DNA from 4 places in the Mesorhizobium sp. WSM4976 genome. Region 2 is predicted to be linked to each of the others. Evidence: riboswitches for the same ligand, from Rfam matches in the RefSeq annotation. Region 2 holds a riboswitch; each other region holds the start of a gene.
The links. A riboswitch is a leader RNA that binds a small molecule or an ion and turns the genes downstream of it on or off. The one in region 2 is predicted to bind thiamine pyrophosphate.
Positions count from the first base shown of each region.

Region 1: another riboswitch for thiamine pyrophosphate. It lies ahead of thiC (phosphomethylpyrimidine synthase ThiC); the one in region 2 lies ahead of thiB (thiamine ABC transporter substrate binding subunit).
Region 3: another riboswitch for thiamine pyrophosphate. It lies ahead of thiC (phosphomethylpyrimidine synthase ThiC); the one in region 2 lies ahead of thiB (thiamine ABC transporter substrate binding subunit).
Region 4: another riboswitch for thiamine pyrophosphate. It lies ahead of P9272_RS30670 (YkoF family thiamine/hydroxymethylpyrimidine-binding protein); the one in region 2 lies ahead of thiB (thiamine ABC transporter substrate binding subunit).

Region 1 is NZ_JARTVT010000030.1:58,651-64,219, forward strand. Features, by position in the region: gene nadA (quinolinate synthase NadA) at 1-584, shown strand, start outside; gene P9272_RS29475 (L-aspartate oxidase) at 581-2,134, shown strand; gene nadC (carboxylating nicotinate-nucleotide diphosphorylase) at 2,137-3,027, shown strand; partial or broken gene P9272_RS29485 (aspartate 1-decarboxylase) at 3,111-3,221, shown strand; partial or broken gene P9272_RS29490 (3-oxoacyl-[acyl-carrier-protein] synthase III C-terminal domain-containing protein) at 3,221-3,430, shown strand; TPP riboswitch at 3,547-3,658, shown strand; gene thiC (phosphomethylpyrimidine synthase ThiC) at 3,772-5,569, shown strand, end outside.
Region 2 is NZ_JARTVT010000011.1:83,907-89,475, reverse strand. Features, by position in the region: gene P9272_RS15245 (ABC-F family ATP-binding cassette domain-containing protein) at 1-573, opposite strand, end outside; gene P9272_RS15240 (thiamine diphosphokinase) at 584-1,228, opposite strand; TPP riboswitch at 1,358-1,463, shown strand; gene thiB (thiamine ABC transporter substrate binding subunit) at 1,507-2,517, shown strand; gene thiP (thiamine/thiamine pyrophosphate ABC transporter permease) at 2,792-4,408, shown strand; gene thiQ (thiamine ABC transporter ATP-binding protein) at 4,405-5,193, shown strand; gene P9272_RS15220 (M48 family metalloprotease) at 5,347-5,569, shown strand, end outside.
Region 3 is NZ_JARTVT010000044.1:2,755-8,323, reverse strand. Features, by position in the region: gene thiO (glycine oxidase ThiO) at 1-444, opposite strand, end outside; gene thiC (phosphomethylpyrimidine synthase ThiC) at 441-2,276, opposite strand; TPP riboswitch at 2,380-2,496, opposite strand; gene P9272_RS33315 (hypothetical protein) at 2,814-3,077, opposite strand; gene P9272_RS33310 (metallophosphoesterase) at 3,569-4,906, shown strand; gene P9272_RS33305 (hypothetical protein) at 4,909-5,569, shown strand, end outside.
Region 4 is NZ_JARTVT010000033.1:58,977-64,545, reverse strand. Features, by position in the region: gene P9272_RS30690 (hypothetical protein) at 1-329, shown strand, start outside; gene P9272_RS30685 (ABC transporter substrate-binding protein) at 392-1,402, opposite strand; gene P9272_RS30680 (ABC transporter ATP-binding protein) at 1,395-2,171, opposite strand; gene P9272_RS30675 (ABC transporter permease) at 2,168-3,097, opposite strand; gene P9272_RS30670 (YkoF family thiamine/hydroxymethylpyrimidine-binding protein) at 3,128-3,736, opposite strand; TPP riboswitch at 3,727-3,839, opposite strand; gene P9272_RS30665 (hypothetical protein) at 4,044-4,388, shown strand; gene P9272_RS30660 (hypothetical protein) at 4,589-4,798, shown strand; gene P9272_RS30655 (porin) at 4,960-5,460, opposite strand; gene P9272_RS30650 (porin) at 5,479-5,569, opposite strand, start outside.

The sequences.
Region 1 (5,569 bases), on a different contig from region 2:
GCGTGCCGGTCGTGACCTACGTCAACACGTCCGCGGCGGTAAAAGCAGAGTCCGACATCTGCTGCACCTCGGGCAATGCGCTGGCGGTTGTGGAATCGCTCGGCGTGCCGCGGGTGATCATGCTGCCCGACGAATATCTGGCGAAGAACATCGCCGCACAGACCAGGGTCGAGATCATCGCCTGGAAGGGACACTGCGAGGTCCATGAACGCTTCAGCCCCGCTGATATACGCGAGCTGCGCGAGGCGCATCCCGGCGTCACCGTGCTTGCTCACCCGGAGTGCCCGCCGGAAGTTGTCGCCGAGGCGGACTTCGCCGGCTCGACGGCGGCGATGTCCGACTATGTCGGACGGCACAAGCCGGCGCGGGTCGTGCTGATGACCGAATGCTCGATGAGCGACAACGTTGCCGTCGAGCATCCTGAAGTCGACTTCGTGCGCCCATGCAACCTGTGCCCGCACATGAAGCGCATCACGCTTCCCAACATCCGCGCGGCGCTCGAGGAGAACCGCCACGTGGTCACCATCGACCCTGATGTCGCTGACCGCGCGCGCCGGGTGGTGGAGCGGATGCTCGCCGTATGAACGCGCACGACCTCCATGGCCGGCCGGTTATCATCGGCGGTGGCATCGCGGGCCTGATGACGGCGCTTCATCTCGCCCCGGAGCCAGTCGTGCTGATCTCCAGAACCTCCCTGGGAGACGAGAGCTCCAGCGCGCTCGCCCAAGGCGGGATTGCAGCGAGCCTGGGTAGCGATGATTGCCCGGACCTGCATCTTGACGATACGCTCGCGGCCGGCGACGGGCTTTGTGACGAGGCGGCGGTGCGGCGCGTCGTCGAGGCGGCACCGCAAGCGATCGAGCATCTCGGGCGACTGGGCGTTGCTTTCGATCAAGCGCCCGACGGCCCGCTGCTGCTCGGGCTCGAAGCCGCGCATTCGCGCCGGCGGATCGTTCACGCCGGCGGCGACGCCACCGGGCGTGAGCTGGTCCGCGCGCTCGCCGCCGCCGTGCGACGGACGCCTTCGATCGCCATCCTCGAAGGCGTGGAGGCGCGGCGCTTGCTTGTCGAGGATGGCGAAATCGCCGGCGTGCTCGCCGTCGGAAACGGCGACGCGACGACGCTGTCGACAGGCCGTGTGGTACTCGCGACCGGCGGTATAGGCGGCCTGTTCGACCATACGACGAACCCGCTCGGCTCATTCGGGCAGGGCCTGGCGCTTGCCGCGCGTGCCGGCGCAGAGCTCGCCGATCTCGAATTCGTGCAGTTCCACCCGACCGCGCTCGACGGCCCGCCGCGCCCGATGCCGTTGGTGAGCGAAGCGGTGCGCGGTGAAGGCGCGGTTCTCGTCGACGAACGCGGCCGGCGCTTCCTCGCCGATACGCCGGGAGGCGAGCTCGCGCCGCGAGATGTCGTCGCGCGGGGGGTGTGGCGCCAACTCGTCGCCGGGCATCGCGTGTTCCTCGACGCGCGGCAGTGTCTAGGGCCGAGATTCGCCAACCGGTTTCCGGCGATCGCTTCGCTCTGCCTGGCGGCCGGCATCGACCCCGCCATGGAGCCTATCCCAGTGCGTCCCGCGGCGCACTATCACATGGGCGGCGTGGCCGTGGACGCCGCGGGCCGCAGCTCGCGTCGCGGCCTGTGGGTGTGTGGCGAGGCCGCCCGCACCGGGCTGCATGGCGCCAACCGGCTTGCCAGCAACTCGCTCATCGAAGCCGTGGTGTCAGCAGCCTGGGTCGCGACAAGCCTCGCCGCCGCGTCGCCAGGCACACATAGACGGCTAAAGCCGGCAATTGTGCCGCCACGACCGGACGCCTCGCGCATCCGCCCAATCGCTTCGCACGCGCTCGGCATCGAGCGCGACGGCCAGACGCTACGCGACGCGGCAAGGACGCTCGTGCCAATTGTCGCCGGCGATGATGCCGTGTCCGATCCCGCACTGGTCGCGCTGATGATCACGGTTGCCGCTCTCCGTCGCGAGGAAAGCCGGGGCTCGCATTTCCGGACCGATTTCCCCCGGCGCGATGCGCAGCCGCGATCGCTGCGGTTGACGCTCGGCGAGACGCTCGAAGCGGCGGCGATCCTTTCCGACACGGCATCCGACACCGCAGCGCTGCTCGGCAGGAGGGCTTGACCATGACGCTGACGCCTTTGCCGCGCGTGATGGTCGAGCCGCTCGTGCGCACTGCCCTGATCGAGGATCTGGGCCGCGCTGGCGATCTCACCACCGACGCGATCGTTCCAGCGGAAGCGACCGCAATGATGGTGCTCGGAGCAAGGCAGCCGGGCGTGATCGCCGGCCTCGGTGCAGCCGCCCTCGCCTTCAAACTGATCGATCCCAGGACCGACGTCACCGTGATCCATCCGGACGGCGCGGCCATCTCGGCTGGCAATGTCCTGGCGACCGTGCGCGGACCTGCGCGCGCCCTGCTCACGGCCGAGCGGACGGCGCTCAACTTCCTCTGCCATCTGAGCGGCATTGCCACGCAGACCGCGGCTGTCGTCGAAGCAGTTCGCGGCCACAAGGCAAAAGTCGTGTGCACGCGAAAGACGACGCCCGGCCTGCGTGCCCTGGAAAAATACGCTGTGCGCGCCGGCGGCGGCGGCAATCACCGCTTCGGGCTCGACGACGCCGTGCTCATCAAGGACAATCACATCGCGATTGCCGGCGATATCGGCACGGCCATCGAGCGGGCGCGTGCCGGCGTCGGCCACATGGTGCGGATCGAGGTGGAAGTCGATACGCTTGAGCAACTCGACATAGCGCTCGCGGCCGGCGTCGATGCGGTGCTGCTGGACAACATGTCCGTCGAGGAGCTGACCCAGGCGGTAGCAATGGTCGGGGGCCGCGCCATCACAGAGGCGTCCGGCCGTATCACTGGGCAGACGGCACCTGCGATTGCAGCGACCGGGGTCGACCTGATTTCGGTCGGCTGGATCACGCACAGCGCGCCGATCCTCGATATCGGCCTGGACATTGCGGTCGATACGAACATGAACAGGCTTTTTGAACTGAGACAAAGCTGAAAGCCGAGCCTAAAGCCGGCAGAGCGCCGCTCCCAACAAGATATGCGGCCCGGGCACAATTTGAACGATCTGGAGGAATGAGGATGCGCAAAATCGCTGCCGGCAAGCTGCACGGCATCCACGTCTCCGAGGCCAATCTCAACTACCATGGCTCGGTCACGCTCGACCCCGACCATTGCGAGGAAGCGGGCATCGTGCATTCAATGCTGTCGGCCAGTCGCTCGGCATTGAGCATGCGCGCATCGTCAAGACCATCGCCGACTATGGCAACTCGTCGGCCGCAACGATCCCGCTGTCGCTGTCGGTTGCCCACGGTGCCAATCGCCTTCGACCGGGCGAGAGATTGCTGCTTGCAGCGGCCGGGGCCGGCTTGACCGGCGGCGCACTGTTGGTTGGTTTCTGACCAACAGGTCCCCATCAGCCCGATACGAAGCGGCGCCGAGCTGGGCTTAATGTCACCCTTGAGGACGGACTTGCGCCACAAGAGTTGACAGGGCGACGTCGCATCGTCCAACCTAAGGCCCTCACCAGGGGAGTCCCGGCAAGGGGCTGAGATACTGCTATCGCGCGCAGTGACCCGTTGAACCTGATCCAGTTCATACTGGCGTAGGGACGGTGCGAAGTTTCGCGGGTCGGCAATTCGACTTCGGTATTCGGGGCAACGCCCGCATCCTGCGCGAAGCATCACTTCCTCCTCATCGCTTGGACTGGGTCTCCGTTGCACTCGAGCAAGGAGGCTCACTCATGAATGCCCACACCCCGACCGTCACCGTCGGCGAATTGCCAGCTTCCAAGAAGGTCTACAAGCCCGGCCAGATTCACCCGGACCTGCGGGTGCCGATGCGCGAGATCTCGGTCCACCCGAGCGCCGGCGAGCCGCCGGTCACGGTTTACGATTCGTCCGGTCCCTACACGGACACGGCTACAAAAACCGAGATCGATCGTGGCTTGCCGCGCTTACGCGAAGGATGGATCGAGGTACGCGGCGATGTCGAACGCTATGAGGGCCGCACGGTCAAGCCCGAGGACAACGGGTTCGTCTCCGCCGATCGCCTGACTCCGGAATTTCCGATGCGCAACAAACCCTTGCGCGCCGCCGCCGGCCGCGCCGTAACCCAACTCGCCTATGCGCGCGCCGGCATCATCACGCCGGAGATGGAGTTCGTCGCCATCCGCGAAAACCTTGGTCGTAAGCAGTTGCGCTCGAAACTTCAACGCGATGGCGAGAGCTTCGGCGCCGCGATCCCGGACTTCGTCACGCCGGAATTCGTGCGCGACGAGGTGGCGCGCGGCCGCGCCATCATCCCGTCCAACATCAACCACCCCGAGAGCGAGCCGATGATCATCGGCCGCAATTTCCTGGTGAAGATTAACGCCAATATCGGCAATTCCGCCGTCACCTCGTCGATGGCCGAGGAGGTCGAGAAGATGGTGTGGGCGATCCGCTGGGGCGCCGACACGGTGATGGACCTCTCGACCGGGCGCAACATCCACAACATCCGCGAATGGATCGTGCGCAATTCGCCGGTGCCGATCGGCACGGTGCCGATCTATCAGGCGCTGGAGAAGGTCGGTGGGGTTGCCGAGGCGCTGACCTGGGAGGTGTTCCGTGACACCCTCATCGAGCAGGCCGAACAGGGTGTGGACTATTTCACGATCCATGCCGGCGTGCGCCTGCCCTATATCCCGCTGACCGTCGACCGCGTCACCGGCATCGTGTCACGCGGCGGCTCGATCATGGCCAAGTGGTGCCTGCATCACCACAAGGAGAGCTTCCTCTACGAGCATTTCGAGGAGATCTGCGACATCGCCAAAGCCTATGACGTGGCGTTCTCGCTAGGCGACGGTCTCCGCCCCGGCTCGATCGCCGACGCCAACGACAAGGCGCAATTCGCCGAACTGGAAACGCTCGGAGAGCTCACGAAGATTGCCTGGGCCAAGGACTGCCAAGTGATGATCGAGGGTCCCGGCCACGTGCCGATGCACAAGATCAAGCAAAACATGGACAAGCAGCTTGCGGTCTGTGGCGAAGCGCCGTTCTACACGCTGGGGCCGCTCACTACGGACATCGCGCCAGGCTACGACCACATTACGTCGGGGATCGGCGCGGCGATGATTGGCTGGTTTGGAACGGCGATGCTTTGCTACGTCACGCCGAAGGAGCATCTCGGCCTTCCCGACCGCGACGACGTCAAGACCGGCGTCATCACCTACAAGATCGCCGCTCACGCCGCAGACCTCGCCAAGGGCCATCCGGCCGCCAAGCTCAGGGACGACGCGCTGTCTCGCGCCCGGTTCGAGTTCAGGTGGGAGGACCAGTTCAACCTGTCGCTCGATCCCGAGACGGCACGCGCCTTCCACGACGAAACCCTGCCGAAGGAGGCGCATAAGGTGGCGCATTTCTGCTCCATGTGCGGCCCCAAATTCTGCTCGATGCGGATCTCGCACGACATCCGCGATGCCGCCAGGGAAGAGGGAGCGCAAAAGGAGGGGCTCGCAGCCATGGCGGCGAAATACCGCGACGGCGGCGACCTCTACATGC
Region 2 (5,569 bases):
GCGATCGAGCCAGACGGTGGCGCGGGTGACGCGCTCCAGAAAACGGCGGTCGTGCGAGATCAGAATGACGGCGGACGAGGTGCGGGCAAGCTCCTCTTCCAGCCATTCGATCACGGAAAGATCGAGATGGTTGGTCGGCTCGTCGAGCAGAAGGATATCGGGTTCGGGCGCCATGACACGGGCAAGGGCGGCGCGCCGCGCCTCGCCGCCGGAGAGATCGCCCGGCTTCTCCTCACCGGTGAGGCCGAGATGTTCCATCAGATAGGTGGCGCGATGCGGATCGTCGGCCGGGCCGAGGCCGGCCTCGACATAGGCACGCACGGTGGCGAAGCCGTCCATGTCCGGCATCTGCGGCAGATAGCGGACCGTGGCCGAAGGCTGGCGGAAGACTTCGCCGTCCTGCGGCTCGACCATGCCGGCGGCGATCTTGAGCAGGGTCGACTTGCCCGAACCGTTGCGGCCGACCAGCGCAATCTTCTCGCCGGCGGATGCGCTTAGCGCCGCGCCGTCGAGCAGCGGGGTGCCGCCGAAGGTCAGTTTAATGCCGTCGAGATTGAGAAGTGGCGGCGCCATGTCTGGAATGTCAGCTTTCGGGAAGAGGATAGGGGTGGGCCAGAAGCAGCGCCCGGCCGCGCTCCAGCGCTATGCCAAGCCGCCCTCTGACTTCGTTGGATATAGTGAGCGAGGAGCCGAACGCCACCTCGACGTGGTCGAGCGGCCATTTCGCGCCGGTAACCGTCAGGCCTGCGAGCTCGGAGAAGCCGAGCACCGAAAACAGGGTGCCGTCCGCATAGTCGAAGGCGGCGCTACCCGGCAAAACGGGAACACCTTCCTGCGCGCCGCTTGTCAGCAGAACGGTCGTGCCCGCCTCGGCCAGTCGCACGGCGAGCGCCAGATGCAAGGAAGCATGGTCGGCGCGCTTGCCGCCGAAGGCGCCGGCCAGCACGAGGCTCGTGGCGCCGCGCTGGAGCGCTTCCGCTATGGCGAGCTCGCCATCGGTCATGTCCTTCTCGGCCGGGAAGACTTTTCGTGGGACGGAGGCCAGATCTTCGGGCAGGTTTGCCGGCACCGAGTCGAAATCGCCGACCCAGAGTTCCGGCATGAGCCCAAGCGTGCGGGCATGGCCGATGCCGGCATCGGCGGCGATGACGCGCGAACCAGCGATCTGGCGTTCGAGCCGGGGCGTGCGGATAAGCTCGCCGCCAAGCAGGATGGTGAATGTGCCCATGGCCGTCGCCCTTACCAGCCCTCCAAGTGAAACGGAAGCCGGATGCGCCGCGCTTCGGTTCCTGCCCGGACCATTAGCTGCCCGGCAAACTTCCGCTTGCGCGCCGCTTCGGCCGGGCCTATCTGTCGAGGCGCTCTAACGGGGTGCCGGACATTATCCGGCTGAGAGGCAATCAAGCCAACCCGCTGAACCTGATCCGGTTTGTACCGGCGGAGGGATTAGACGTTTCGGACCATCCGGCGCCTCAATTCCTTGTCACACGAACGAAGGAGGCGCCGATGCGCGCGATACTGTCCCGTCTAGTTCTGGCAACAGGCCTTGTTTCGCTTCTAGCCGGCGTTGCGCCTGCCGCGGCCAAGGACAAGCTCACCGTCTACACCTATGAAAGCTTCACCGCTGATTGGGGGCCTGGCCCGGCGGTGAAGAAGGAATTCGAAGCCGAATGCGGCTGCGACCTCGAATTCGTCTCGGTGGCCGACGGCGTCGCCCTACTCAACCGCGTCAAACTGGAAGGTGCCGGCACCAAGGCCGACGTCGTGCTCGGCCTCGACACCAACCTGACGGCGGACGCCAAGGCGAGCGGCCTGTTCGCGCCGCATGGCGAAATCTCCGGCATCAATGTGCCCGGCGGCTGGAAGGACGACACTTTCGTGCCGTTCGACTACGGCTATTTCGCCGTCGTCTATGACACGCAGAAGCTAAAAGTCCCGCCGAAGAGCCTCAAGGATCTGGTGGAAGGCAGCGGCACCGACAAGATCGTCATCCAGGATCCGCGCACGTCGACGCCCGGCCTCGGTCTGCTGCTCTGGGTGAAGTCGGTCTATGGCGACAAGGCGCCGGAGGCGTGGGCCAAGCTCAAGACGAAAGTACTGACGGTAACGCCGGGCTGGAGCGAGGCCTATGGCCTGTTCACCAAGGGCGAGGCGCCTATGGTGCTCTCCTACACGACCTCGCCGGCCTATCACATGGTGGCCGAGAACACCGAGCGCTACCAGGCGGCCTCTTTCGAGGAAGGCGAGTACTTGCAGATCGAGGTTGCCGGCGTTACCACAACGGGCGCCAAGAACCCGCTGGCGCAGAAATTCATCGCCTTCATGACCGGGCCGAAATTCCAGGACATCATTCCGGAGACAAACTGGATGTTCCCGGCCGGCAAGACCGACAAGCCGCTCAACCCGGCCTTCGACAAGTTGGTCAAGCCGACCAAGACGCTGCTGTTCAACCCGGCGGACGTCGCGGCTAACCGCAAAGCGTGGGTTGATGAGTGGCTGGCGGTGATGAGCAAGTAGGCCCGCTTTTAGCGTAAGATGATCGCTCTACGGCGCCCCCCTTTGTCCTGCCCATCCTTCGCAGCAGCTGCGCCGCGGCTACGGAGGGCAAACCGGACATCTCCCCCACAAGGGGGGAGATTGGCAGCTTCACCGGCGGCGGGCGATTTTCAACGTTGGCGATTGGCGAAAGCCGGCGCGACATCTGATCTCCCCCCTTGTGGGGGAGATGGCCGGCAGGCCAGAGGGAGGCGCGAAGGAACGCGACGTTGGCTGAATTCCAGCAAGGCGCAACGTGCAGCCGCGTCCTGACTCCCGCGTCACCGCCGGCGTCATCGCCCTTGCTGCCATCGCTGGGCTCATCGGTGGCGCGTTTGCCGGCCTCATGCTCGAAGGCGCACAGGACCTCTCCGGGGCCTATGCGGCTTTCGACGGTTATCTGTTTCGCGTCGCCCGCTTCACGCTCTGGCAGGCGCTGCTGTCGACGCTTCTGTCGGTCGCGCCGGCACTCCTGGTTGCACGTGCTTTGTCGCGGCATCCGGCCTTTCCAGGTCGCCGCCTGATCCTGCAGCTATTCGCCGTTCCGCTGGCGTTGCCGGCGATCGTCACCGCGCTCGGCATATTGGCGCTCTACGGCCGCGCCGGTTACTTTGCCGGCGTCTTCGCCGGGCGCGGCGGCGGAGAGTGGCCCGGCATCTACGGTCTCTCCGGGATCCTGGTCGCGCATGTCTTCTTCAACCTGCCCTTGGCCACGCGCCTGTTCCTCGAGGCGCTGGGCACCATTCCCGCCGACCAGTGGCGGCTGGCGAGCCAGCTTGGGATGGGCGCCCGGCCGGCCTTCCGGCTGATCGAATGGCCGGTGCTGCGCGCGGCATTGCCGGGCGTCGCCGGGCTGGTTTTCATGCTCTGCATCACTTCCTTCACCATCGTGCTGACGCTGGGCGGGGGCCCGGCTGCGACGACGCTGGAAGTGGCCATCTACCAGGCGCTGCGCTTCGACTTCGATCCGGCCCGTGCGGTGGTGCTGACGCTGCTGCAGATCGCACTGACGTTCGTGGTGGTCGCAGCGCTCACGCGGCTCGGCGCCAACACGGTCGGCGACGCCAATCTGCCGGTCGCGCCGCGCCGCTACCTTTCGGCTGGCCGGATCGAAAGCCTGCTGAATGCCGGCCTCATCGCGCTCGCCCTGCTGTTCGTCGCCGGACCGATGGTGGCGACGGTGGTTTCGGGCCTTCAGGCCGACCTCGGCAGATTGGCGGGCGAAGAGGCGGTGCGCCGCGCCACGCTCACCAGCGCCGGCCTCGCGTTGCTCGCGGCACTGCTCAGCGTGTCGCTGTCGCTGGCATTGATCGCGGCGCGGCGCGCATTGGCTTTGCATCGCCGTGCGGGCAGTGCCATGTCGCTGCTCGAACATGCCGCCGACACCGGGGCCGGCTTCGTGCTCGTCGTGCCGCCGATCGTGCTTGGCGCCGGCTGGTTCCTGGCGCTGCGTAGCATCACCGATGTGTTTGCCGTCGCGCCGGTCATGGTCGTCACCGTCAACGCGGTGATGGCAATGCCGTTCGCCATACGCGCCATTCGACCGGCCTATGACGCGGCAAGCGAGCGTCATGAGCGGCTTTGCCTGGCGCTCGGCGTAGCCGGTTGGAGCCGGCTCAGCCTGATCGACTGGCCGTCGCTCAGGCGGCCTTTAGCGACCGGCCTCGCCTTCGCCATGGCGCTGTCGCTCGGCGATCTCGGCGTGATCGCGCTGTTCGGCAGCGATTCTGTGCAGACCTTGCCCTATCTTCTGCTCGCGCGGATGGGCAGCTACCGGACCGCGGACGCCGCGGGACTTGCCTTGCTGCTCGGCCTCGTTTGCCTGATGCTGGTCGTCGCCGCCGATTGGCTGGGGCGGGAAGCGAAGGCATGACATCGACGGACAACGGCATCGCGACAGGGAAGGCGCTGACCGTCACACTCGAAGACGCGTCGTTCAGCTATGGCGAGGCGTCCTTCCGCTTCAATACCGAGTTCGCGGCTGGCAGGATCACCGCGATCATGGGTCCGAGTGGCTCCGGCAAGTCGACGCTGCTCAATCTGATAGCCGGCTTCGAAACGCCCGATACCGGCAAGGTGCTGATCGGCGGCATCGACCTTGGCAACGTGCCGCCCTCGGCGCGACCGGTGTCGATGGTGTTCCAGGAAAACAATCTGTTCGCGCATCTCACGGTCGAAGCCAATGTCGGGCTCGGCCGCTCGCCGTCGCTGAAGCTCGGCGATGCCGATCGCGCCGCCGTCGCCGAGGCGCTGGCGCGCGTCGGCCTGGCCGGCAAGGAAAAGCGGCTGCCGCGCGAGCTCTCCGGCGGCGAGCGGCAGCGCGTCGCGCTGGCGCGGGTGCTGCTGCGCGCCCGGCCCGTCTTGTTGCTCGACGAACCTTTCGCGTCGCTCGGTCCGGCGCTGCGCGAGGACATGCTCGACCTTCTCGCCGGCATCCATGCCGAGCGCAAAATGACGGTGCTGTTCGTCACCCATCAGCCGGAAGATGCGCGCCGGATCGGCCAGGACGTGGCCTTTCTCGATGAGGGCAGGATCGCGGCGACCGGGCCGGCCGACGATTTCTTCGATCGCTCTGGACCGGATGCGTTCAGGCGCTATATCGGCGATCGAGGCGGCACCGTTGCCGGATCACAACATATTGCCCGGAAGCGGACATAATTTACGGTCAAACCGTCAATGGGTGATCCGGCGTTTGCTTGCCTTGTCCGGGGGAGTGTGGCTAGGTCCGGCCATGCTGGTCCGGCGGGGCCGTGATTTGCCGAAATATTTCGAAAGGAAGCCGATCTGTCGACCGGCGTTGAAAAAGTGTGGATGAGGCCACTGGCACGATTTTTCGCGCTGGCGGGCGTCGCCGTGGCGCTGGCCAGCTGCCAGATGTTCACGCCGCCGGACGTGCAGGAGAGCGGCTTCCAGCCTTCAGACAAGCCGATCACCGTCGACAATGTCGTCGCCAACGCCAAGCTCGCCGAAATGGCGAAAGCGCAGCATCCGCGCATTCTCGCTACCTATGGCGGCGAGTATTCGGATCCGAAGC
Region 3 (5,569 bases), on a different contig from region 2:
GTCATGAAGTGCCGCCATCGCCGGGCGTGGGTCGAGGTGAGCCTCGTCGGGGAAGAGCAATCCACGCCGGAAGCGGCCGGCGAGGTCGGGTTCCAGGAGCGCAATTTCGTTTTCATCGACGCGCCGATGCCCTGACGTGCGACTGGCGAACCGGTCAAGCTCACCGGCATCACGCGGCGCGGCCACGACCAATGTCCCGGCCCGTGTCACCTGACCCGACAGCACCGCATCCCACCAGTCGGCAGCATCGCGTCCGAGATCCAGCACCGGCTGCTCCGCGCTTTCGCGCTCGCACCATGGCGCCAGCATGCCGCCGGCGAACCACGACGCGTTGCCACCAAGGCCATGCCGCATCTCGGCGACGGTGACCGTCGCGCCGCGGGCGGCGAGTTCGAAAGCGACGGTGAGGCCGGCAACGCCGGCCCCTTTGACGAGCACCCTCATGATGGTTTGGGAGCCTCTGGCACGACCGGTACGCCAGTCTCGTCCGCCTGCATGTAGAGATCGCCGCCCTCCCGGTATTTTGCCGCCATTGCCGCCATGCCTTCCTTCTGGGCCTCGGCACGGATGTCGTGGGAAATGCGCATGGAGCAGAATTTCGGCCCGCACATCGAACAAAAATGTGCCAGCTTGTGCGCCTCCTTGGGCAAGGTCTGGTCGTGGAAGGACCGTGCGGTTTCGGGGTCGAGCGACAGGTTGAACTGGTCCTCCCAGCGGAACTCGAAGCGCGCGCGCGAAAGGGCATCATCCCTGGTTTTCGCTGCCGGATGGCCCTTCGCCAGATCGGCTGCATGGGCGGCTATCTTGTAGGTGATCACGCCAATCTTGACGTCGTTGCGGTCGGGAAGGCCGAGATGCTCTTTCGGCGTGACGTAGCAAAGCATTGCGGTGCCGAACCAGCCTATCATGGCGGCACCTATCCCTGAGGTGATGTGGTCATAGCCCGGCGCGATGTCGGTCGTCAGCGGCCCCAACGTGTAGAACGGCGCCTCACCGCACACTGCGAGCTGCTTGTCCATGTTCTGCTTGATCTTGTGCATGGGGACATGGCCCGGGCCTTCGATCATCACCTGGCAGTCCTTTGCCCAGGCAATCTTGGTGAGTTCTCCAAGTGTTTCCAGTTCGGCGAATTGCGCCGCGTCGTTCGCATCGGCGATTGAACCGGGACGAAGGCCGTCGCCGAGCGAGAAGGAGACGTCATAGGCTCTGGCGATGTCGCAGATCTCCTCGAAATGCTCGTAGAGGAAGCTCTCCCGGTGATGGTGCAGGCACCATTTGGCCATGATCGAGCCGCCGCGCGAGACGATGCCCGTGACCCGGTCGACGGTCAGCGGGATGTAGTGCAGCCGCACGCCGGCGTGGATGGTGAAATAGTCGACGCCTTGCTCGGCCTGCTCGATCAGCGTGTCGCGGTAGACCTCCCAGTTCAGATCCTCGGCGATGCCGTTGACCTTTTCCAGCGCCTGATAGAGCGGCACCGTACCGATCGGCACCGGCGCATTGCGCACGATCCAGTCGCGGATGTTGTGGATGTTGCGGCCGGTCGACAGGTCCATCACCGTGTCCGCGCCCCAGCGGATAGCCCAGACCATTTTTTCGACCTCTTCGGCCATCGACGATGTGACAGCCGAGTTACCGATGTTGGCGTTGATCTTGACCAGAAAATTGCGACCGATGATCATCGGCTCGCTCTCGGGATGATTGATGTTGGCGGGAATGATTGCGCGCCCGCGCGCCACCTCGTCGCGCACGAATTCGGGTGTGACGAAATCTGGGATCGCCGCGCCGAAGGCTTCGCCGTCGCGTTGCAGCTTGCCGCGCATCACCTCGCGGCCGAGATTCTCGCGGATGGCTACGAACTCCATTTCTGGCGTGATGATGCCGGCGCGCGCATAGGCAAGTTGGGTCACCGCCTTGCCCTGCTTGGCCTTGAGCGGCCGATTGCGTATCGGAAATTCCGGTGTCAGGCGCTCGCCGGTGGCGAATCCATTGTCTTCCGGCCGGACGTGGCGGCCGTCATAGGCTTCGACATCGCCACGCGCCGTGACCCATTCGTGGCGAAGCCGGGCAAGGCCTTTTTCGATGCTGGTTTCGACTGATGGATCGGTGTAGGGGCCGGACGGATCGTAGACGGTGACGGGCGGTTCGCCGGCCGTCGGATGGACGGAAATCTCGCGCATCGGCACCCTGATCTGCGGGTAGAGGACGCCGGGCTTGTGGATTTTCCGCGAGGCGGGCAGTGGTCCCGTCGATACGGCGGGGGTGAGGGCATTCATCGTGAGGCTCCTTTGCTCATGCATTGGAGACCCAGTTCTGTGCCGGAAGGATGAAAAGACGCTTCTGTAGACCTGCTGCAACAGGACCTCGGGCGTAAACTCCCGCAAAGCGCTTGCACCGTCCCTACGCCAGTATGAACTGGATCAGGTTCAACGGGTCACTGCGCCGCGAAAGCCAGCAGTATCTCAGCCCCTTGCCGGGACTCCCCTGGTGAATGCCTTAGGTTGAACGGGCTGACGCTATCTTGTCAAGCGCATTCGGGCGCCTTCGGCCGGTGGCGACGACCGGCGGCCAGCCGGGCGGAGAGCTCGCGCATGCATCGGGGACAAGTCACGCCCCGTAGACCGGGGCTGAATGGCCAAAGCCTCATTCGCTTCGTGAAGGATGGAGAAACTGTATTGGCCATGTGCGCGTATCGACCAAGTAGCTCAGGCGGTCACGGATGTGGTTATTCTGGTCGAAGGTGACGAACGGCCTTGGGGGTCACCTCCTTTAGGATTCAGAGGTTGGAAGACGGCTTCTCGCGATCACGGCCATCAGGAAATACCTGTCTTCGGCTCAACCTCGACATGGCGTCCGATCGACCGCAGATATACAGCTATCTCGTTCATGAGATGATCGCGTTCGCCGTAGATTTCAGCAATCCTACGCAGCTGTGGCTCGACGGCCCTCCGTTGCGCTGGCGTGAAATCAGCATCGCCAAAGACGTATCCCAAGTTGCCAATCGCGCAAATTTTGCAGCCGGCGTCCACAACTGCTTGTACGAATGCCGGAATGTCTTTTTCTTGCATGGTCTTCATGTCGAACCTCTCGTGAATGGCGTGCTTGCGCCCCAATCTGCCTTTTCAGCGTGTCCTCTGGGCGGCGCAAGCCCTGAGCGTGACTGTGCACGGGCAACCTCGACTATCCCATCTGCCACGCTCTTTAGAATCGGTGGGGTCTGGTGATCGCAGGCTGGGCCACTCAAAAGCCTGCAAGAAGAAAGTCATGGCGACCATTGCTCAAGATCGCAAGGGTGCGTGCAAGACCTTCCGTTGGCAGTCATGCACGCTCGCTCAGAGATAGTCCGGCCGCGGAAATTCTCCCTTATTCGTAAGAAAGCTCATTGAGCAACTGGGCATTGAGCAACTGGGTCTCACGTCACGGGTCTCGTGTGCTTCACAGCCGAAAAATAGCCGCCGTGGCAATTCTCGAAAAGTGCAGGCTACCTCGTTAAGGACACTGCGGATGATCGTTCGCGCTTGGCAAAAGCGAACGGATTAGTCTATGGCTCTCGGCAGGGGGGCGAGTTATGCGGCGGGTGCGAATCCTTCAAGTAGGCGATATTCACTATCCGGACTGGCATCCTTCCTCTAGCAACATCGATGCCAAGGATAGCAAGTTCGCTCCGAAAATAACGCAGAAGCTACGCGCGTCTTCGCTGCGTGCCGTCTTGACGAAACTTCGGCGGCTGACGACTTCGAAGCCCTTGGATTCGATCGCCTTCATGGGGGATTTCACGAGCCGTGGCGACAAGACCTTCATTGCTTCGGCATTCCAGCATTTCACGTTGCTCTGCCGCGCACAGGGACGCAGTTCAAAGGCGCTTCCGTTGATATTCGTACCGGGAAATCACGATGTGAACCGTGATGACGCGCGCGAACTTGGACCGACTGAGAAATTCAGCGAAATGGCGAGTTTAGCCGCCCGCTTGGGTTGGCAGACCGTTCCCGTGGACCAACCCGTGCACTTCAGACTTCCGACAGGATCCGCAGGCGCAAACTTCATCCTCGTCAACACAGCGATAGGCAGTTGGGAGCTTCAAAACCTTCCCGCGTTCCTTCGTGATCGTCTCGAGGCACTCAGTCCTTCTACAGAGCCTCTAGATCTCGGCTCGCCGGACATCTCGGGACATTCGCCCGCGACACCTCCCAGCGATCCAGACAAGGAGGCGTCCGACGACGAGTATTACGGTCAGATGGACACGCCATACATCTCGCGTGAGATGCTTGCAGGCCTACAGGAATTGCTCCAGCAGCCCGACATGCGTTACGGCATCATAATCGGCCATCACAATCTGCTGCCACAAAAGACTCCGCGCATTACGCCATACGCGGAGATGCTCAACAGCGGATTTGTCAGAACTCAGCTGCTGCAGGGCAACAAGCCTATCGTCTACCTGCATGGACACATACATGCTGATCCGGTCGAGATCGTCAACGATCCAAGGTTTCCGGACGGCAAATTGATCTGCATCTCAGCACCAGAGATACAGTCAGGTTTCAATGAGCTCGTCTTCTTCACGACCGATCAGGGAGAGCTCGTCGGCATCCGACTTATACCCTACCGCACCAATGTCGCCGACGGGACGGTCATGGAAGGCGAACATTGCTTTATTTCGACCATGTCCAACGGCAAGGCCTTTCTGAACAACGACACGTTTGACCTGCTGCGCCGACTGCGCGACCATGCCACCAGGCGCGGGAATGGGTTACTCTTCTGGGACGAGATCACTGAGATTGCTGCCTCCGCCGAGCTCGGGCTAGATCTGGAAGACTCTCTTCTGATGCTCCAAGCGGCGCGCTTCATCGAGATAGACGGCCTCACCAAGGCAAACTCGGCTTGGCGCATTAAGGTAAGGGACGAATAGCGATGGAGAATCCGTTCGGCCCCAACAGGATCGAGTACGAAAGCCGCCCGATACTGTGGTTCAGTCAGAAGTCGGCGTTGATTTCTGCCGCCGCCAAGCCGGTCTTCGTCGCAGGGACGAGAGGCAGCGGCAAGACCAGCATTCTTCGCTCGCTTTCCACAGTCCATATTCTTGAAGACAAAAGTCTCTCGGACCAAGTCGGCAAGCTCGCTTGGTATGGCGTCTTCTTCCAGCTCAATGAGACATTCTCGCCCCTAATCGACAACGCCGTTCTGAACCTCATTCCGGAGCGGATACGCTTCGACACGGCCGCCGTGATCCCGCGGCAATTCGTAATCTTCTCTCACTATCTGGAGCTGAAGATAGTCGAACGCCTGCTCGAGAGCATCGGCCAGCTCAGACGCGACGGCCACTTGAAATACCGGGCCTCCGAAGATAGGGACGTCGCCCTGGCACTGCATCGCGAAGTGCTGCACTTCATACCCCAACCTGCCCGTCTCGACTTCTTCAGCATCGATGAGCTGCGGGGTGGGATAACCCGGTACGTCGACGAATGCTTCAACGCGTTCTTCTTTGCCGCCGATGCCGGAGCGACCGGCTTCAGAGCAACAGACCCTGGCGCGATCATTAACAAGGTCGCGACCGCGATCACTCCACTTTTAA
Region 4 (5,569 bases), on a different contig from region 2:
ACGGACCGGACGCGATCAGTGCGCCTGGTCACGATTTTCTGGCCGACCTGGACAGGATCGGCGCCACTCTGTTCCGCGCCTTCGGCGCCGCCAAAAGAAGCGGCCTGCCGGCGGTCGCGCCCAGCGATCAGGATTGGTCGCTGGTCGCTGACATTTTCAAAAAGATCGGCGGCACGCCGGCCGAGATGGAGGCCATCTCAAACGCCAACCAGGACTTCCCGGGCCTGTGTCCGGCCATGGCGAAATTCTATGAAGCCGCCCTGTCGCTGCAAGGCGAACCGGGGTGGCACATCAAAACCGCGCTGCTTCGCACCATCGTCAAGAATTAGGCTCCGCACCGGATTCCGGGCAAGGCGCCGGCGCAAGGCCGCGTTCCTTCGGCGCTTGGCCCCTACCCCAGAAACTCGTTCGTGAAATAGGCCGCCAGATCCGGCTTCTCCTTCAGCGCCTTGCCGTTGCCATCGAGCAGGATCCCCGAGGCGAACAGATACCCGCCCATCGCTTCCATCTTCGCCTTGTCCATGGTGCCGATGGCGCCGGCAGCACTTTTCAGGAAATGACCATCGTTCAGCGCCTTCAGCGACGCGTCGATCAGCGCCGGGTTGGTGAGCGTATCCTTGTTGGCGGCGACGAGCAGTTCGCCCGCCTCCTTCGCGTGATCAGCCGCGAAGGCATAGCCGGCCCGCGTCGCCTGGACGAAGGCAGCGGCTGCCTTGGGATTGGCGGCGAGGAAGGCGTTGCTGGAAACGATCAGCGTGGTGTGCTCGTCCGGCACGCCGTAATCGGCGTAGCGGAAGCTGCGCTGCTTCAAGCCTTTCAGCTCGGCCTCGACGCCTTCCCAGGTCGAGACTTCTAGCGTGAAGTCGACCGCGCCATTGGCCAGCGCCTCGTAGGCCGAGGTGCCCAGCGTCACGGTGGAAAAATCGCCCTTGCCGCCGTCATGGCGGATGATGGTCTGCAACAGCGCGTTCTCCCAGGCGCTGCCGAAGCCGCCATAGGTGAGGCCGTCGAGATTCTTCGGGCTTTTGATGGCGGCACGGTCGGCGTTGAAGACGACGCGGCCGGTTTCCGACTGGACGACGGCATAGACGGCCTTCAGGTCGGCGCCGGCGCTCTTTTGCGTGAACAGGCCGAGCGACCCCGAAATGCCGAAATCGGCGACACGGTTGGCCACCAGCGTGCCCGAGCCGGTGTCGCCATAGGGCAGGATTTCGACATCGAGCCCGGCATCCTTGTAGAAGCCCTTGTCGCGGGCGACGAACAGGCCGATGTGGTTGGTGTTGACGGTCCAGTCGAGCGCGACAGTGATTTTTTGCGCGGCTGCCCGGGCACGCGTGGCGGCCCCGGCGAATGGCAGGCTGGCGGCCAGGAACAGCGCCTGGCGGCGGGTAAGGTCAATCATTTCGGTTCTCCATCAGGTGGTCGTTGATCGGGGTCGGCTGGCCAAGCAGCGTGTCGAGGATGCCGGCCTCGATCGCCGCCGCCTCGCGGGCGAGCGCGGCGCTTTCGGTGCGCGGACGCGGCAGCGGCACGGCCACCTCACGCACCACGCGCGCGGGCCGCGCCGAAAGCACGTAGATGCGGTCGGATAGAAGCACCGCCTCACGCACGTCATGGGTGATCAGCAGTGCGGTCCAGCGGTGGCTTCGCCACATGCCTTCGAGCCAGCGCTGCATGGCCGCGCGGGTCAGCGCATCGAGCGCGCCGAAAGGCTCGTCGAGCAAAAGCATGTCGCGCTGCTGCACCACGGTGCGCAGCAGGGCCGCGCGCTGGCGCATGCCGCCGGAAAGCTCGGCCGGCCAGGCGCGCTCGAAGCCGGCAAGGCCGAACTCGGCGAACAGGGGCGCCACGCGCTCGCGCGCCGTGCTGCGCTTCATGCCCTGCACTTCAAGCCCCAGCGTGGCGTTGTCGATGACGCGCCGCCACGGCATCAGCGCGTCGCGCTGCGGCATGAAGGCGAAGCGGGCGCCATCGAGCGGCGCGCCGTCGAAGCGCATCTCGCCCTCGCCCCGGATCGCGCCCGTGAGGAGCTGGAACAGCGTCGACTTGCCGGCGCCGGACGGGCCTAGGATCGACACGAACTCACCCGCGCCGACATCGAGCGAAACGCCGGCCAGGACCTCGAGCGCGCCGAAGTTTTTTCGCACGTCGCGGAGCTGGAGCCGGGTCATGACCGGCGCTCGGAGGCTTCGGCCTTGCGGTTGCGCCCAGCCCTCTCCCAAGGCATGGCGAGGTGCTGCACCACGACGGCCAGACCAAACAATGCCAGTGTCAGCGCCGAGCTGACTGCAACGGCGGCAAGCACGAGATCGGGCCGAAAGTTGTTCTTGGCACTGAGCATGTAGATGCCCAGCCCCTTCGCGGCGCCCGCATATTCGGCGAAGATCGCGCCGACCACCGCATAGGTGATGGAGATGCGCAGTCCAGCGAAGAAATAGGGCAGCGCCGACGGCAGCCGCGCCAGCCAGAATATGCGCCAGCGCCCTGCTCCCATGGCGGCAAGCATCTGGCTGATTTCCGCACTTGTCGCGGCATAGCCTTCGACCAGCGCCACCATCATCGGGAAGAAGGTGACCAGCGCGACCAACAGGATCTTCGGCAACAGCCCGAAGCCGAACCACAAGACCACCAGCGGCGCGATCGCCACCAGCGGCAAGGTCTGGCTGGCGATCAGCAGCGGAAACAGCGCGCGGCGCAGGGGGGCCAAGAAATCGACCAGGGCCGAAAGCGCGAAGGCGGCGATCAGCGAGCAGGCGAAGCCGGCAAGCGTGGCGCGGATGGTGGGAAGCGTGTTTTCGGCAAGTGCGGCGCGGTTTTCCCAGGCTTGCTCCAGCACGCCGGACGGCGCGGGAAGCACGGTGGGCGCGATGCCGCCGAGACGGGCGTAGAATTCCCAGACGAGGAGGAGCAGGGCGAATGCGAGGGCGGCGGGGAAGAACCTGGCGAAGGCTCGCGTGAAGGCTGATCTCCACCCTTGTGGGGGAGATTGGCTGTCGCGCCCGCTTTCGCCAATCGCCGAAGGACCCCGTCCCTCTTCCGGGATAGGATCAGATGCGGAGTTCTCTCCCCCGCCCAGCAGATCGAATGAAACAGCCATAGCATCTACCTCGACAGCCTGAGCTTGGGCTCAAACCGCGGTCGGGCTGTTGGCCGAGATGGTGATGTCGAGTGTCACGTGGCCCGCGCCGGGGCCGAAGCGGCAGAAGGCTTCGTTGAGCGTGGCGAACACCGCGCCGGCGTCGCCGCGCAGCCTGGTGCAGAAGTTCTTGGAACGGTCGAACACGCCGGACTGTTTCAGGAAATCGATGCAGCCATAGATCTCGTCCATGTGGTCGCCGGTGCCCATCACATAGAGCGAGAATTGCGCCGCCACCGCCTGGTCGGTCGAAGGCGTCGACCGCACGGCGCCGAGCGCCGCGCGTTTGCGCTCGTCGAGCGGGATCGCCGGGCCGCCGATCTCGTCGGAGCGGCAGATCGGATCGTCCGGCTCGCCGGGGCAGCCGCGCGAGACGGCGGCCGACAGCACGCAATGCTTGCCGCTTTTGGCCGCCGCGACGAACAGGTCGCGCATGGCCGGGAACAGCACTTCGGGCGGCCCGACCAGCAGCGTCGAGATGTCGTCGGTCTCGATCCTCAGCCTGTCGCGGTAAGGGTCGAGCGCGCCGAGCGCGCCAAGGATGACGCCGACGAAATCGTCGGCCATGGGATAAAGGGAAATCTGTGCGCCGGAAAACATGGCCCGCCTCGCTCCGCTGGTATTATCCAGATCAGCTTTAGGGTCCGGAGGCTTGCCGCCACCATCTCAGCCCCGACCGTACGGAGCACCCCTGTGGATGGGCGCGTTAAAGCACTGTTTGCCGGGTTGGGGAAGCGGTTTTTTGCGGGAACCAATGGGCCACGAGTCTCATCTCCCCCTAGGGGGAGATGCCGACGGTTATAAGATTTCCGCGAATTTCTTATAACCGCCAATCGTTCAAATTGTACGAACTTCGCTTGACGATGTTTCGTACATAAAGTACGATATTTCCTTTGAGGGAATTTGCTTGAACACCGCGAACCATGCCGCTTTCGCCGACCTCTCCTGCCCTTTGCTGTCGCCGCTGCCGCTCGCCGAGCGCGAGCGCCTCGCCGGCGCCTGGCGCATGGCGAGCCAGGACATCGCCGACGACATCCGCTTCATCCGGCAATATCTGAAAGTGATCGCCGAGAAGGACGAGCGGCTGTCGACCGGCGCGCTGGTGCACGGCCGCGCCTATGTCGAAGCCTGCGCCGCCTGGCTGCCGGAAACGGTGGCGCGGTATCTGCGAAACCTCAGGCTGATCAGCGAGTGCGAAAGCGCGATGATCGCGGCGGGGGTGAGGTTCGCCCGGTCGAGCGACGCCTGGTGAGAGCTCCCCTCTCCCGTGCGGGCGACCGAAGGAGCCCGCGCCGCGGACCCTTCAACCAGCCGGCTGCAACCTCGGCTCGCCGCTCCGGCAAATGCATCGTTTCACACAATCGCCAATTGGTGGACGCGGGTGAGCGGCCGGGCGTTAATTCCTCCCGGGCGAAGGAGGGAATAGACGCATACCAGGGAGGAACATGTTTGATGCAACCGCAAATCGACATCGGCGCACTGCCCGAGGATCAGCCCTACGAAGTCACCTCATTTGCCAGAAGGCACGGACTGACGATTCCGGTGGCGGATGCGGTCCTTTTCGCCAAGGGTCCGTCGCCGTCGCGGGCCGCCTGCGATACCGCGGCACTTGCCCTTCTCTGCGCCGTCGCGCAATACGCCAGGAAGCAGGGTGGGCGCTAGAGCGTTTCACCGTTGCACGGAAACGGCGATCCGCTCCATCCGTTTGTTTTGGAGCAAATCCGGGCGGAAGGCTACGGCGAAGGCGCCGAGCCTAACCGCCCACACTTTTCCTGGAATTGCTCTAGCGGTTCGGCGGCGCACCTTCCCTTTTCTTGACCTTCCTACCAGCTGAACTGGAGCCCCGCATTGCCGCCGACCTGGCTGCCGGCGAAGGCGATGCCAAGCGTGGCGGTCAGTCGGCCGCCGTGGGCGAAGCCTTCGCTCAGCACGGCGGCGCCTGTGATGCCGAAGGCATTTGCATAGCCGGCATTCCCCCAGTTGACGCGCAGGCCGAAATGCTCGCCCTGCACGAGATCGGGCGCGGCGAGCGCGGCCGAGATCGAGGCGTTCTCGAAGGCGCGGGTGATGCGATTGTCGATGTCATCGACCTGGGCGGCCAATGCCGTCTTGCCAGTGACCGTCGTCGTCCCGCCCTGGCCATTGTCGACTTCCTGTTTGGTCACGCCGGTCTGGGCATTGATGCAGGTGTCGGTGCCCGGGCTGTAATAGTAGTTGGGACCGTAGGCGGAGCAGACCCTGACATATTCGACCGCCGCCTCGGATGGCGACGCAAGCAACGTTGCCGCGCCGAGAATGGCCGGCGCAAGGAAATATCTGAACATGATGCCCCCCGGCCGCTCTTACCAGGTCAGCTGCAGGCCGGCATTGCCGCCGACCGTCTTGCCGGAGAAGGCGACGCCCGCGGCGCCGGCCAGCCGGCCGTTGCCGCCA